DNA from 2 places in the Burkholderia sp. BCC1999 genome. Region 1 is predicted to be linked to the other one. Evidence: riboswitches for the same ligand, from Rfam matches in the RefSeq annotation. Region 1 holds a riboswitch; the other holds the start of a gene.
The links. A riboswitch is a leader RNA that binds a small molecule or an ion and turns the genes downstream of it on or off. The one in region 1 is predicted to bind glycine.
Positions count from the first base shown of each region.

Region 2: linked by a shared signal. The riboswitch ahead of gcvH (glycine cleavage system protein GcvH) and the one ahead of gcvT (glycine cleavage system aminomethyltransferase GcvT) in region 1 are both predicted to bind glycine.

Region 1 is NZ_CAJPHP010000029.1:29,070-36,883, forward strand. It holds gene gcvP (aminomethyl-transferring glycine dehydrogenase) at 1-646, opposite strand, end outside; gene gcvH (glycine cleavage system protein GcvH) at 707-1,087, opposite strand; gene gcvT (glycine cleavage system aminomethyltransferase GcvT) at 1,205-2,323, opposite strand; glycine riboswitch at 2,407-2,540, opposite strand; glycine riboswitch at 2,574-2,677, opposite strand; gene U5809_RS30780 (hypothetical protein) at 2,801-3,163, opposite strand; gene U5809_RS30785 (oxidoreductase) at 3,323-4,375, opposite strand; gene U5809_RS30790 (SGNH/GDSL hydrolase family protein) at 4,612-5,319, opposite strand; gene U5809_RS30795 (UvrD-helicase domain-containing protein) at 5,606-7,693, shown strand; gene U5809_RS30800 (c-type cytochrome) at 7,777-7,814, opposite strand, start outside.
Region 2 is NZ_CAJPHP010000030.1:18,886-26,699, forward strand. It holds gene gcvP (aminomethyl-transferring glycine dehydrogenase) at 1-1,768, opposite strand, end outside; gene gcvH (glycine cleavage system protein GcvH) at 1,765-2,139, opposite strand; glycine riboswitch at 2,369-2,455, opposite strand; gene U5809_RS31105 (LysR family transcriptional regulator) at 2,649-3,572, opposite strand; gene speB (agmatinase) at 3,731-4,708, shown strand; gene U5809_RS31115 (aldehyde dehydrogenase family protein) at 4,822-6,330, shown strand; gene U5809_RS31120 (purine-cytosine permease family protein) at 6,493-7,814, shown strand, end outside.

The DNA of each region.
Region 1 (7,814 bases):
GGCCCGTCTTGACCTCGATGCCGACCGGCAGCGCGCGCGTGCGGATCACTTCGAGCGTTTGCGGCAGCACGTCGTCGGCGACGTAGAACACGTTCGACGTCGGCTTGCCGGTGCGCTGCAGCAGCGTCATCGCTTCGGCCGCGGCGGTGGCTTCGTCGAGCAGCGACGCGTTCGAGATCGCGAGGCCCGTCAGGTCGGCGACCATCTGCTGGAAGTTCAGGAGCGCCTCGAGGCGACCCTGGGAAATTTCAGGCTGGTACGGCGTGTAGGCCGTGTACCACGCCGGGTTTTCGAGCACGTTGCGCAGGATCACGGCCGGCGTGTGCGTGTCGTTGTAACCCTGACCGATATACGAGCGGAACACCTGGTTCTTGTCCGCGAGAACCCGCAGCGCGGCGAGCGCTTCGGCCTCGCTCTTCGGCTGTGCGAACGGGCCGAGCGGCAGCGTTTCGGCGCGGCGGATCGAGGCCGGGATCACGGCGTCCATCAGGGCGGCGCGCGACGCAAAGCCGAGCGTGTCGAGCATGGCCTGCTGGCTGGCGGCGTCGGGGCCGATATGGCGTTCGGCGAACGCGTCGTGCGTTTCGAGCGCGGCGAGCGAGAGGGGCGTGCGGTTCATCAGGCGGTCCGGGTGTTCGAGCTTCATGGCGTGACTCTGGTCCCGCGCGGGCCGGCTGGCCGGCGCCGCGCGGTTCGGGTAGGGGAATTAGTCGATCAGCTTGCTGTAGGCGGCTGCGTCGAGCAGGCTGTCGGTCGATGCGCCGGCCGCCAGCTTGACCTTGAACAGCCACGTGTCGTACGCGTCGCTGTTCACCTCTTCCGGCGTGTCGACTGCATCCGCGTTGATCGCGACCACCTCGCCCGACACCGGCGAATAGATGTCCGACGCGGCTTTCACGGATTCGACGACGCCGATCGCGTCGCCTGCCTTCACCTGCTTGCCGACGGGCGGCAGTTCAAGGAAAACGATGTCGCCGAGCGTGTTCTGCGCGTGATCGGTGATGCCGATCGTCAGCGTGCCGTCGGCTTCAGTGCGGATCCACTCGTGTTCGTCGGTGTACTTCAGATCGGCCGGGACGTTGCTCATCGGATGCTCCTGATAAAAGGGTTTGTTCGTTTTGCTGACGCGCCGTCGGGGCGCGCCGGGTGTGGTGTTGCGCCGGGCGCCATCTCCCGGCTTCCCGGGAGGCGGGCCTCCCGGCCGTTACGCAGCGAGGACCTTGCCGTTGCGCACGAACGGCAGTTTTACCACGCGCGCGGGAAGATTCTTGTCTCGAATTTGCACCTGGATGAGGTCGCCGATCTGGACGGCGGCCGGCACGCGCGCGAACGCGATCGATTCCTGCATCGACGGCGAGAACGTGCCGCTCGTGATCTCGCCTTCGCCGTGCGGCGTGACGACCTTCTGGTGCGCGCGCAGCACGCCGCCCGCCTTGCCGTTTTCCTTCTGCAGGATCAGGCCGACGAACGCGGCGCGGGTGCCGTTGGCTTCCAGTGCGGCGCGGCCGACGAACTCGCGCGGCGCGGCGAGGTCGACCGTCCACGCGAGGCCCGCGTCGAGCGGGGAGACGGTGTCGTCCATGTCCTGGCCGTACAGGTTCATGCCGGCTTCCAGGCGCAGCGTGTCGCGCGCGCCGAGCCCGCACGGGCGCACGCCGTTTTGCTGCAGTGCGGCCCACAGCGCTTCGACGTGCACGGCCGGGACGATCACTTCGAAACCGTCTTCACCGGTATAGCCGGTGCGCGCGATGGTGAGATCGCCGAACGGCGTGGCAGCGACCTGCGCGGCGTTGAACGGCTTCAGCTCGCTGGTCGCGGCACGCGCGGAAGGCACGGTCGTCCAGACCTTTTCGCGGGCGTTCGGGCCCTGTACGGCGACGATCGCGAAATCGCGGCGCGGCGCGATCGTGAGGCCGAAGCTGCCTTGCTCGTTCAGCTGGTTGAACCACGCGATGTCTTTCTCGGCCGTGCCGGCGTTGACCACGACGCGGAAGAATTCTTCGGTGAAGTAATAGACGATCAGGTCGTCGATGACGCCGCCCTGCGGGTTGAGCAGGCACGAGTAGAGCGCCTTGCCGGGCGTCTTGAGCTTGCCGACGTTGTTCGCGATCGCGTGTTCGAAGAACGCGCGCACGCGGCTGCCGGTGAAATCGACCACGCACATGTGCGACACGTCGAACATGCCGGCGTCGGTGCGCACGGCTTCGTGTTCTTCGATCTGCGAGCCGTAGTTGACGGGCATGTCCCAGCCGCCGAAGTCGACCATGCGGGCATTGAGCGCGCGGTGCGCGGCGTTGAGCGGGGTGTGATTCAGTGCAGTCATCGAGGCCTCAGGCAAGGCGCTTGCGCGCGGATCAGAACGGCCATGTGCCGACCGCCGTGGCCGATGGCCGCCAGCGATCCGGTACATGCCCCTCTGTCCTCGATACCTGAGAGATTGCGCTGCCGGCAAAGCCGGGCGAACGCGCGCCCCTTCGGTGGGCAGCTTGCCCGCGCAACCAGTGCGCTGCGGGCTACTGCCGCTCTCCAGAGTGCGGGGAGAGTGTGGCCCGCGCAATGCGCGGACGCGATTCCCCGACGCGGTCGGTCCTTTTGCCTGAGAGTTTGCGGGTGTGCCCCTTCGGCGGCGCAACCGGTGTCGAAACCACCCGGTTACACGCTCTCCCGACGCGTGCGGGCGACTGTACGCGAGCGGGTGAGCCTTGTCAATTTGGGCAAAAGAATGTCGCTTCGCGACAAGCGGCGGCGTGGGGCGCCGCCGCCTTTTTGCCGGCACCGGCAGGTGCCGGCGTTGGCGGGATTACTCGCCGATCGCGCGGGCGGCCGTGTCGAGTTCCTGGTTCAGCACGCGCTGCTCGTCGCCGGACAGGCCGCCGCTATGCTGCGCGGACATGTCGTTCGATTCCTGGCGGATCACGTCGAGGCGGTGGTGAAGCTGCGCACCGTACGGCGGCGGATAGTAGCCACCGTTCACGCGCGCATCGATGCGGCGGTGCAGGTTGTCGATCCGGCCCTGGATCTGCTGCATCCGCTCGTTCGCGACGACCTGCGGATTCGGCCGCGGCGGGGGCGCCGGGCGGACCGGCTGCTGCGGCTGCACGATACAGGCCGCAAGCGAGGAAACCAGGACGCAGCATGCCGCTGCGCGAATCAACCGTTGCATCAACATTCTCCTGACGGATTGGTGTCGGATCGACTTTTTTGAGAAACGCATCAGACCGGTCGGACGCTGACTTTCGTTCCCCCGCCATTTGTAACCGAATGTTCGGACATGGTCCACGCGCACGCGTGCCGGCCGGCCGCGACCGGCCGGCGCGCGGCGTCAGACCATGCGGCGCACGAACGGCAGCCGGCGGCCATCGTGCTCGCTTTTCGCGGCGAGCTCGATGATGGTCATCACGTCGACGGCGTCCTGCGCGGTGACGGGGAACGGCGCGCCGTCGCGGACCGATGCGGCGAGCGCACGGTAGAACTCCGCGTACTGGCCGTCGAGCGTCGGAACCGGGCGTTCGACCTCGATTTCGCCGTCGAGCACGCGCAGCAGGCCGGGCGGGTTGCCGCCGCCGAATTCGACGTCGTCCGCGGTGAGGCCGGCCTTGAGCTGGTCTTCCTGCGTGTCGAGCCCGAACTTCTGGTAGCTGCCGCGCGTGCCGTGCAGCGTGAAGCGGGCCGGTTCGATCGCCGACAGCGCGCTCGCATGCAGCGCGACGTCCTTGTCCGGATAGCCGAGCAGCAGGTGCACGAGATCGGGTGCCGTGCCGTTCTCGCGACGCGTCTTGACGGTCGCGCTCACCGTTTCCGGCAGGCCGAACAGCGCGAGCGCCTGGTCGATCAGGTGCGGGCCGAGGTCGAGCAGCAGGCCGCCGCCGCGGGCCGGCTCCTCGCGCCAGCGCGTGCGCGGCGTCGGGCGGAAGCGGTCGAAATGCGACGCGAAATAGGTGAGGCGGCCGAGTTCGCCCGATTTGACGATGTCGCGCACGGTGAGAAAATCGCCGTCCCAGCGGCGGTTGTGGAACGGCGCGAACAGCCGGCTGCGCGTGTTCGCGAGACGTGCGAGCGCAAGCGCCTCGTCGGCGGTGAGCGTGACGGGCTTGTCGACGACCACGTGGCGGCCGGCTTCGAGCACCTGGCGCGCAAGCGTGAAGTGCGTGTCGTTCGGCGTGGCGATCACCACGCACTCGATGTCGTCGAGGCTGAGCAGCGTGTCGAGGTCGGGGACGACGCGCGCGCCCGGATACGCGGCCTGCGCGCGATCGGGCTGCCCCGTCGCGATCGCGGCGACTTCAGTGCGGCCGCTCGTGGCGATCACGGGCGCGTGGAACGTCGCGCCGGCGAAACCGAAACCCATCAAACCAATCCTGAGCAATGACGACATGGCAATCCTTGGCTGCGAAGGAAACTAAAGGATGGCGCGCCGAAACGGCGCGAAGACGACCGGCTATTTTGGCATGGCGCCGCTGCTTGCACAGACGCGTTGGGCGAAACGCGCGATGCGCAACGGCGCTTGCGCAAGGAAGGGCGGCATTTTGCGCAAGGCTGAGCGCCGCACGCCGCACGCCGCACGCCGCACGCGGCATGGCCGGCAGCCCGGTGAACGGCCGACACGCCGCGTCACGCGGTTGCCCGCTGCCGCACGGCCGCCGCGACCTGCGCGGCCCACACCGCGCATGCGGATTCGCCGGGATGAAAGCCGTCGGCGGCCATCAGGTGGCGCTCGAGCGGCAGGTCGACCCGCAGGAACGTACAGTGCGGCTGCGCGCCGGCCCAGCCGGCGAGCGCCGCGTTGAGCCGCTTCGCACGCAACCCGAGATACCACGCGAGCGGCTGCGGCAGCGCCGGGAAGCGCTCCATCGGCGGCACCGCCGACAGGATCGCGTGCCCGACCCGGAAGCGTGCGGCCAGCAGCCGGACCAGCTCGGCCTGCTGCGCCAGCCAGCGCGCGGGCGCCACGCCGCCCGTCACGTCGTTGACGCCGAGCGACGTGACGGCCACGTCGAACGGTTCGGCCGGCTCGGCTGCGAGCCAGTCGACGAGCTCCCGCGTGGTGAGGCCCGTGCGCGCGAGCAACTTCCAGCTCACGCGGTGGGTGGCCGCCAGCGCATGCGCCAGTTGCCCGGACAGCGCGTCGCGCTGCGTTGTGACGCCGACGCCCGCGGCCGCCGAATCGCCGACCACCAGGACACGGAGCGGCGGGCCGTCGCCCGCCACGCCGTCGCGCGGGCCGGCCGCTTCGGGCAGCCGCGGCGTGACGCGCCGCACGTAGCGCCCCTGCGCGAACAGCAGCGGGCCGAGGGCGGCAGTGGCGAACGGGTATCCCATGAGGTCGGTCCGGTGGTGGTTCAGACGAATGAAATCGGGCCGGAGCGGGCGGCGCCGGGGGATACCTATTGTGGCCGATCGGAGCGTGGACGGGGCCGGATTGGCCGGACGGACAGGGTGCGACCGGCCGGTCGGCCCGCGCGGCCCCGTCCGGCGGCGCTCCCGAAATGCACGCCGCCGACGTGTTAACATGCGCGTCCTGCCCGCGTGTCCGCCTGCTTCGCCAGCCTGTCGCGCACGGCATCCTCCAGGCGTCCCGCCGTCAACCGCAACACCATCCGCCATCATGTCCGCAGGCCTCAATCCCGCTCAGAACGAAGCGGTGCGCTACCTCGACGGTCCCTGTCTCGTGCTCGCCGGCGCGGGCAGCGGCAAGACCCGCGTGATCACGCAGAAGATCGCGCACCTGATCGAAGCGAAAGGCTTCGAGCCGCGCCATATCGCCGCCGTCACGTTCACGAACAAGGCGGCCGCCGAAATGCGCGAGCGGGTGTCGAAGCTGCTCGAGGGCAAGACGCTCACCACGCCCGGCAAGGAAGGCCGCAAGGTGCCCGTCAACCAGCTCACCGTCTGTACGTTCCATTCGCTGGGCGTGCAGATCCTGCGACAGGAGGCCGAGCACCTCGGCCTGAAGCCGCAGTTCTCGATCATGGATTCGGACGACTGCTTCGGGATGATCCAGGAACAGCTCGGCACGACCGACAAGGGGCTGATCCGCAAGATCCAGAGCATCATCTCGCTGTGGAAGAACGGCCTGATCATGCCCGACGAGGCGATGGCGATCGCGGCGAACGAGGACGAGCACCAGGCCGCGATCGTCTACCGCAACTACGTCGCGACGCTGCATGCTTACCAGGCGGTCGACTTCGACGACCTGATCCGCCTGCCGGCCGAGCTGTTCGCGAAGAACGAGCAGGTGCGCGACCGCTGGCAGAACAAGCTACGCTACCTGCTGATCGACGAGTACCAGGACACCAACGCGTGCCAGTACGAGCTGGTGAAGTTGCTCGCCGGCCCGCGCGCCGCGTTCACGGCGGTCGGCGACGACGACCAGGCGATCTACGGCTGGCGAGGCGCTACGCTCGAGAACCTCGCGCAGCTCGGCAAGGATTTCCCGAAGCTGCACTTGATCAAGCTCGAGCAGAACTACCGATCGACGGTGCGAATCCTGACGGCCGCGAACAACGTGATCGCGAACAACCCGAAGCTGTTCGAGAAGAAGCTGTGGTCCGAGCACGGGATGGGCGACTCGATCACCGTCACGCCGTGCAACGACGAGGAGCACGAGGCCGAATCGGTCGTGTTCCGGCTGTCCGCGCACAAGTTCGAGCGGCGCGCGCAGTTCCGCGATTACGCGATCCTGTACCGCGGCAACTTCCAGGCACGGATCTTCGAGCAGGTGCTGCGGCGCGAGCGGATTCCGTACGTGCTGTCGGGCGGCCAGTCGTTCTTCGACAAGGCCGAGATCAAGGATTTGTGCGCGTACCTGCGGCTGATCGCGAACGCCGACGACGATCCCGCGTTCATCCGTGCGATCACGACGCCGCGCCGCGGGATCGGCAACACGACGCTCGAGGCGCTCGGCTCGTTCGCGGGGCAGGCGAAGGTGTCGCTGTTCGAAGCCGTGTACATGGGCGGAATCGAGGCGCGGCTGTCGGCGCGCCAGGTCGAGCCGCTGCGGATGTTCTGCGACTTCATCCAGCGCCTGACCGAGCGCGCGGACAAGGAGCCCGCGACCGTCGTGCTCGACGACATGATGGAGGCGATCCACTACGAGGCGTACCTGTACGACGCGTTCGACGAGCGGCAGGCGCAGTCGAAGTGGCAGAACGTGCTCGAGTTCCTCGAATGGCTGAAGCGCAAGGGCACCAAGCCCGAGACGGCGGCCGTCGACGGCGAGGCCGAAGGCTTCCACAACGCGGACGGGCTCGCCGATACCGGCAAGAACCTGCTCGGCCTGATCCAGACTGTTGCGCTGATGTCGATGCTCGAAGGCAAGGACGAGGATCCGGACGCGGTGCGACTGTCGACCGTCCATGCGTCGAAGGGGCTCGAGTATCCGCACGTGTTCCTGGTCGGCGTTGAGGAAGGCATCATGCCGCACCGCGGCGGCAGCGAGGACGACGGCCCGATCGACAGCGAGCGGATCGAGGAAGAGCGCCGGCTGATGTACGTCGCGATCACGCGCGCGCAGCGCAGCCTGCACCTGAACTGGTGCAAGAAGCGCAAGCGGGCGCGCGAGACGGTCGTGTGCGAGCCGTCGCGCTTCATCCCGGAGATGGGGCTCGACGAAGCGCCGCCGCCGACACCGGAAGAAGCGCCGATGTCGCCGAAGGACCGGCTCGCGAGCTTGAAGGCGCTGCTGCAGAAGTGAGGCGGCGGTCCGGTGGACCGGAAAGACAAAACCCCCGCGATGCGTGAGCGTCGCGGGGGTTTTTTACGGATGGCCCGGCGTGGTTACTTCGACGCGTTGACCATGTAGTCGACTGCCGCCT
Region 2 (7,814 bases), on a different contig from region 1:
TCGCGTGATATGCACGGATCGCCAGCAGCCCCGCGTATTCGCCTTGCGAGCCCGCGTTCGGCTGCAGCGACACTGCGTCGTAGCCGGTGATCGCACACAGCATCGCTTCGAGCTCCTGGGCGAGCGCGCGATAGCCTTCGGCCTGTTCCGCCGGCGCGAACGGATGCAGCTTCGCGAACGCCGGCCAGGTGATCGGCATCATCTCGACGGTCGCGTTCAGCTTCATCGTGCAGCTGCCGAGCGGAATCATCGTGCGGTCGAGCGCGAGATCGCGGTCGGCGAGCTGGCGCAGGTAGCGCAGCATCTGCGTTTCCGAATGATGGCTGTTGAATGCGGGATGCGTGAGAAACGCACTGCGGCGCAGCAGCGCGGCGGGCAACGCGTCGGCGGCAGCCGCTTCGACGGCCGCGAAATCGGGCACGGCCCGGCCATCGGCGAAGATCGACCAGAGCATCACGACATCGTCGGGCGTGGTCGTTTCGTCGAGGGCGATGCCGATCTGCCGCTCGCTGATCGCACGCAGGTTCATGCGGCATGCGTGCGCTGCCGCATGCACGGCGCCGGTATGGCTGCCGCTGTCGACCGTGACGGTATCGAAGCAGTACTCGGTCGGCACCGCATGGCCGAGCTGGCGCAGGCCCGCGGCGAGCGTGACGGTGAGGCGATGGACGCGGCGCGCGATCGTGGTCAGTCCGTGCGGGCCATGGTAGGTCGCATAGAAGCCGGCGATGTTGGCGAGCAGTACCTGCGCGGTGCAGATGTTGCTGGTGGCCTTCTCGCGCCGGATGTGCTGCTCGCGCGTCTGCATCGCGAGGCGCAATGCCGGGCGGCCGTGCGCATCGACCGACACGCCGACGAGCCGCCCGGGCATCGTGCGCTTGAACGCATCGCGCGTGGCGAAGTAGCCGGCATGCGGGCCGCCGAAGCCGAGCGGTACGCCGAAGCGCTGGGTGGTGCCGATCGCGACGTCGGCGCCGAATTCGCCCGGCGGCGCGAGCAGCGTCAGCGCGAGCAAATCGGCGGAGACTACCGCCAGCGCGCCGTTCGCGTGCAGCGTCTCGACGACGTCGCGGTAGTCGTGGATGTCGCCGAAGGTGCCCGGGTATTGCAGCAGCGCGGCGAAACAGCCGACGCCGGCCAGGTCGCGGCGCGGGTCGCCGACGACGACCTCGATGCCGATCGGCTCCGCGCGCGTGCGGATGATCTCGACAGTCTGCGGATGGCAATCGCGTGCGACGAAGAACACGCGGCTGTCCGACTTCGCCAGGCGTTGGCAGAACGTCATCGCCTCGGCGGCGGCCGTGCCTTCGTCGAGCATCGACGCGTTGGCGATTTCGAGGCCGGTCAGCTCGGCGATCATCGTCTGGAAGTTGAGCAGCGCTTCCAGGCGGCCCTGCGAGATCTCCGGCTGATACGGCGTGTACGCCGTGTACCAGGCCGGATTCTCCAGCACGTTGCGCTGGATGACCGGAGGCGTATGCGTGTCGTGGTAACCCATCCCGATGAAGGACCGGAACACCTGGTTGCGGCCGGCCAAAGCGGCCAGCTTGTCCAGGGCCTCGGCCTCGGTGCAGCTCGACGCCAGCGCGAGCGGTGCCCCGCTGCGGATCGTGGCCGGCACCACCTGCGTCATCAGTTCGTCGATGCCGTTCACGCCGAGTTCGGTGAGCATCGCGGCCTGCTCGCCGGCATCGGGGCCGATGTGGCGGCGCACGAACAACTCGCGTTGCGCGAGAGAATCGAAAGCACTCATGGCCGTCTCCGTCATTCGCCGATATACGCGCGATATGCGGCGGCGTTCATCAGGCCGGCCAGTTGTTCCGGGCGGTCGATGCGCATCCGGAAGAACCAGCCGTCGCCTTCCGCCGCTTCGTTGACGAGGCTCGGCGTGTCGCCGAGGGCGTCGTTCGCGGCCAGCACGGTGCCGGATACCGGCATCTTGACCTCGCCGGCCGCCTTGACCGATTCGACGGTGGCCGCTTCGGCGTGCTGCTCGAACGCATCGCCTTCTCCGGGCAGCGCGACATAGACCAGATCGCCCAACTGCGACTGCGCATGATCGGTGATGCCGACCGTCGCGCTGCCGTCGGCTTCCAGACGCAGCCATTCGTGGGATTCGGTGTACCTGACCTCGCTCATATGCTCTCTTCCTGACAGGGTTGCGTTAAGTGGAACGGCAACGCAAGCCGGAAGGGCGACGGCGGGAGGATGGGCGAGACGCGGCATCCGGACCAGACCGGGGCATTCCAGGCTGCGTGCCTGATGCCCCCTCTGTCCATTTGCCTGAGAGATTCGCGACCCGACGACGGGACGCTTCTCCTTCGGCGAGGCTTGGTCGGCGACCAGAGGCCTACTCTCCAGAGCGCTAATCGATGTGTCAGTCCTTTTGCCTGAGAGTTTCTGGGGCGATTCCCCTTCGGCGCCGCCGGACGGCGGTCTCTCCTGACACATCACGATAGCTGGCGACAATCTAGTCGCACGCGCGCCGCGCTGTCAACACCTCGTTTGAACCGACGCAGGCGGGGGACGGACGCCGGCGCGCGGCGCCGGCATGGCGACGGCGCTGCAATGCGTTGCGCGACAAGGCTTTGCCGCGATCGCGGCGAGCCGATACTTCGGTGGAGTCCGAAGCGAATATCCGATACCGACTATCTGTCCGGGGACGGGGCGTGACGGCCCGCGTGTGCCATCAGATCGTCGACGAACGCACGCAACACGGTCGGCTGCGCGGCGCCGCGCCGAGTGATCGACGAGAACGGCCACGTCGACGTCAGTTGTTCCGCCGCGATCTGACGCATCCGGCCGGCATCGACCCATTGCTTCGCATAGTGCGTGGGCAGAAAGCCGATATAGGCGCCGGTCAGGATCAGTATCGCCTGCGCTTCGACGTTGTCGACGGTCGCGGCGGCGCTGCCGCTTTCGAGCAGTTGCAGGTCGCGTTGCTGCAGGAACGCACGGGCGACCACCTGGCTCTGCCGGATACGCTCGATCAGCGCATCGCCGGTGGCGTCGCTCGAGAACAGCGGGTGATAGCGGCTGCAGTAGAGCCCGTCGGGTTCGTCGTACAGGTGCGTGTAGGACAGGCCGGCGACGGTCAGCGGAAAGTGGCCGATCGCGATATGCAGCCGCCCGTCGAGCACGCGCGCCTCGAGTTCGGCCGGCGTACCGATGTAGATGTCGAGCTGGACGTCGTGGCCGCGCGACACGAACTGGCGCAGCGCGCGCGGCAGCACGGCGTCGGTGTCGGTGACCGTGTTGTCGATGATGCCGAGATGGAGTTTGCCCGAGATGCGCTGCTTGAGCGCATGGGTGTCCATGCAGAACGCCTCGACGGCGACCAACAGGCGCTGCGCGGATTCGTAGGTCGCGACGCCGTGTTCCGTCAGACGAAAGCCGCTGCGCCCACGTTCGCACAGCTTGACGCCCAGGCGCGTTTCGAGGCTCGTCATCTGTTCGCTGATGGTCGACTGGCTCACGTTCAGCGCCGCCTGCGCGGCGGAGAAGCCGCCGCATTTCACGATGGTCATGAAAATCCTGAGCAGTTTCAGGTCGACGTCCTGCAGTTGCTTCATGTCTCGCTCCGCGCCGTTCATTGCATCGGAAAGTCCGATATGAACATCTGATGCTTGCTATTTTTCCGGTGCAAATTCTTGCCCATAGTGGCTGCAAAGGCAAGCGCGCGGACCGCCGCGCGCATGAAAACAGATCCATACGAATGGAGACGGAGACAATGCAGAACAACAGCTATGAGAAAGGCAGGCTGAACCTGCCGTTCGTCGGTCACTGCACGTTCGCGAAAGCGCCGGTGTGTCTCGACTGGGAGCACATCGACGCGGATGTCGCGATCCTCGGTGCACCGAACGACATGGGCACCCAGTGGCGCTCAGGCGCGCGCTTCGGTCCGCGCGGCATCCGCGAAGCGTCGACGCTGTTCTCGTTCGGACACGCAGGTGCATACGACCACGAGGACGACGCGCTCTACCTGACCGAGGACCAGGTCCGGATGGTGGACGTTGGCGATGCCGACATCGTGCACACCGACATGGCCACCAGCAACGCGAACATCGAACTGGCCGTGCGCAAGATCCTCGCCTCCGGCGCGATGCCGGTGGTGCTCGGCGGCGATCATTCGGTGCATGCGCCGGTGATCAAGGCGTTCGAAGGGCGCGGGCCGATTCACATCGTGCATTTCGACGCGCACCTCGACTTCGTCGACGAGCGCCACGGCGTGCGGTACGGGCACGGCAATCCGCTGCGCCGCGCGTCGGAAATGGATCATATCGTCGGCATGACGCAGCTCGGCATCCGCAACGTGTCGTCGTCGAACCGCAGCGACTACGACGCGGCGCGCGCCGCGGGTTCCAGCATCCTGTCGGTGCGTGACGTTCGGCGGCTCGGCACCGAAGGCGTGCTCGAACGGATTCCGCAGCGCGGTGCGTACTACATCACGATCGACATCGACGGCTTCGATCCGTCGATCGCGCCGGGGACGGGCACGCCGAGCCACGGAGGTTTCCAGTACTACGAAGTGCTCGAGATCATCCAGGCCCTCGCGAAACGCAGCCACGGCAACATCATCGGCATGGATCTGGTGGAAGTGGCGCCGGCCTACGACCCGACCGGTACGACCTCGATTCTCGCTGCGCAGTTGCTGATGAACAGCATCGGCTTCATTTTCCACGCGCGCAGTCTCGCGAAGGGGCGCTGAGCGTCCGTATCGGGAAGCGGGACCAACGTCCCGCCGCACCTCCGAAGTCATTACCGCTTTGCCCGGCGCCCCCTCGTCGCGAGGGGGCGGGCACGCCACAAAGGAAAATCAAAATGGATGCCGTTGTAGCGCAATATCTCGATCGCCATGGCGTTTCGCAGGCGACCCGCAGTTTTCTGGCAACGCCGATGAAGATGTTCATCGGCGGCGCGTGGGTGGATGGCAGCGACGGTCAGTTCGGCACCGTCACCGAACCGTCGACCGAAGGCGTCATCACGCAGATCCCGTTTGCGACGACCGACGATCTCGATCGTGCGGTAGCCGCCGCGCGTCACCAGTTCGATCGCGGCGAATGGCGCCGCCTGAAGCCGCTCGAGCGCGAGCGGCTGCTGCACCGGCTGGCCGACCTGATCGAAGCTCATGCGGACGAACTGGCCGAAATCGAATCGATCGACATGGGCAAGTCCGTCGCGCAGGCCCGCGCGATCGACATCCAGGGCACCGTCGACACGTTCCGCTATTTCGCCGGCTGGGCGTCGAAGCTGCATGGGCGTACGGTCGAGCCGTCGCTGCCCGGCAATTACTTCGCCTATACGCGCAAGGAACCGATCGGCGTCGTCGGCGCGATCGTGCCGTGGAACTACCCGTTGCAGACCATGGCGTGGAAGCTGGCGGCCGCGCTCGCGGTCGGCTGCACGACCGTCGTCAAGCCGGCCGAGCTCACGTCGCTGTCGACGCTGCGCTTCGCCGAGCTGGTCCAGGAAGCCGGCATTCCGGACGGCGTGGTCAATATCGTGACCGGTCGCGGCAGCGTGATCGGCGCCGCGATGGCGAATCATCCGGGCATCGACAAGCTGACCTTCACCGGTTCGACGCCGGTCGGACGCACGGTCGGGCAGAACGCGGTGCAGCATATCAAGCGCGTGACGCTGGAACTCGGCGGGAAGTCGCCGGTGCTCGTGCTCGACGATGCCGATATCGGCGCCGCCGCGCAGGCGGTGGCCAACGGCGTGTTCTTCAACTCCGGGCAGGTGTGCGATGCAGGCACGCGCGCGTATGTTCACCGCGATATCTACGACCGCTTTCTCGCGGCGCTGGCCGACTACACGTCGACGCTGAAGATCGCGCCGGGCCTCGATCGCGACTGCTTCATCAGCCCGCTCGTATCGGCGCGGCAGAAGGATACGGTGCTGTCGTACGTCGAAGCCGGCCGCCGCGAAGGTGCGGAAATCTGCTACGGCGGGCGTCCGCAGGCAGGCCCCGGCCACTTCGTCGAACCGACGATCTTCGCGAACTGCCGCAACGACATGCGCATCGTCCGCGAGGAGATCTTCGGGCCGGTGCTCGTGACCGCGCCGTTCGACACGCTCGACGAGGCCGTTACGCTCGCGAACGATTCGGCGTTCGGCCTGGCCGCGGCGATTTATTCGAACGACCTCGGCCGCGTGCACGGGCTGATTCCGCAGCTGCAGGCGGGTACGGTCTACGTGAATGCGCACAGCACGATCGACCCGGCGCTCCCGTTCGGCGGATTCAAGACGTCCGGATTCGGCAAGGACCTCGGACCCGAGCAGCTCGACTACCTGATGGAGACCAAGACGGTTTGCATGACGCTGCCCTGAGCGGTAGCGCGTGACGTGTCGCTTCGTGCCGGCATGCATGGTAAAAACTTGCAGTCGGCCGGACGCGGCACGGTCCTGACATGAAGCCGTCGACCCGTTCGTTTGAACAGGTCTGATGAATTCGCACTGCTTCGCCCTTTGAAAGAAACCATGGGGTACGACATGCAAGCAGAAACAAACGTATTGAAGGCGCCGCGCGGCGACCACGGCGCCATCGAAGCGCATTCGATCGACTTCGTCCCGGAAAGCGAGCGGACCGACAGGTTGGCCAGCCAGGGGCCGTTCTGGTTCGTCGGGAATTTCACGTTCTTCACGATGACCATCGGCTTCGTCGGGCCGAGCGTCGGCCTCGATGCCTTCTGGACGACCGTCGCCGGCACGCTCGGCATCATGTTCGGCACGCTGTTCATGGCCTTCCACGGCTCGCAGGGGCCGCATCTCGGGTTGCCGCAGATGATCCAGTCGCGCGCGCAGTTCGGCTACCGCGGCGTGGTGCTCGTGCTGTTGGCGACGCTGTTCGTGTTCGCGGGCTTCAACATCGTCAACCTCGTGCTGATGATGCAGGGCCTGAAGACGCTGTTCCACTGGGATCCGATGCGGGTCGCGCTGGTCGTGACGGTGCCGGCCACGATCCTGGCGATTCTCGGCCACGACTGGATGCACCGGACGTTCAAATGGTCGCTGTATCTGTCGCTGCCGCTCTACGGCCTCGTGACGCTGGCCGTGCTGACCGGCTGGATTCATGATGCGCCCGCGGCCGCGGGCAGCGCGCCCGCAGTCCCGCTGGGCTTCAACTGGACCGGCTTCATCGCGCAGTTCGCGGCGGCGGCCAGCTACAACATCGCGTATGCGCCGTACGTGTCGGACTATTCGCGCTACCTGCCGAAGAACACGCCGAGCGGCAGGCTGATTGCCGCGGTGTTCGTCGGCGCGTCGCTGTCCGGTGCGTGGATGATCGCAGTGGGCGGATGGCTTGGCGCACACCTGCACGCCACCGACGTGCTCGTCGCGCTCCATACGGTCGGCGCCGGGATCGCGCCGCAACTGGGCGGCATCGTCGTTGCGATCACGATCCTGGCGTTCCTCCCGGTGATCGCGATGAACATCTACAGCGCGAAGCTGACGGCCATCACGAGCGTCGATTCGTTCCGGAAGATCGAGCCGACCGCGAAAGTACGGATCCTCGCGATCCTGTTCGTCGTGCTGCTGCAGTTCGGCGTCGCACTGCGCATCTACGAATCGGGATCGGGCTTGTCGGTACTCAACATCTATCTGGTCGTGATGCTGTATTTCCTCGTGCCGTGGACGGCGGTCAACCTGACCGACTACTTCTTCGTGCGCAAGGGCCGCTACGCGGTGCCGCATTTCTTCCGTCCGCGCGACAGCCTGTACGGAAACTGGGGTGGGCGCGGCCTGCTGTCCTACCTGATCGGATTCGTGTCGATGATCCCGTTCTTCTGCATCTTCGACGGCGATCGCGAGGT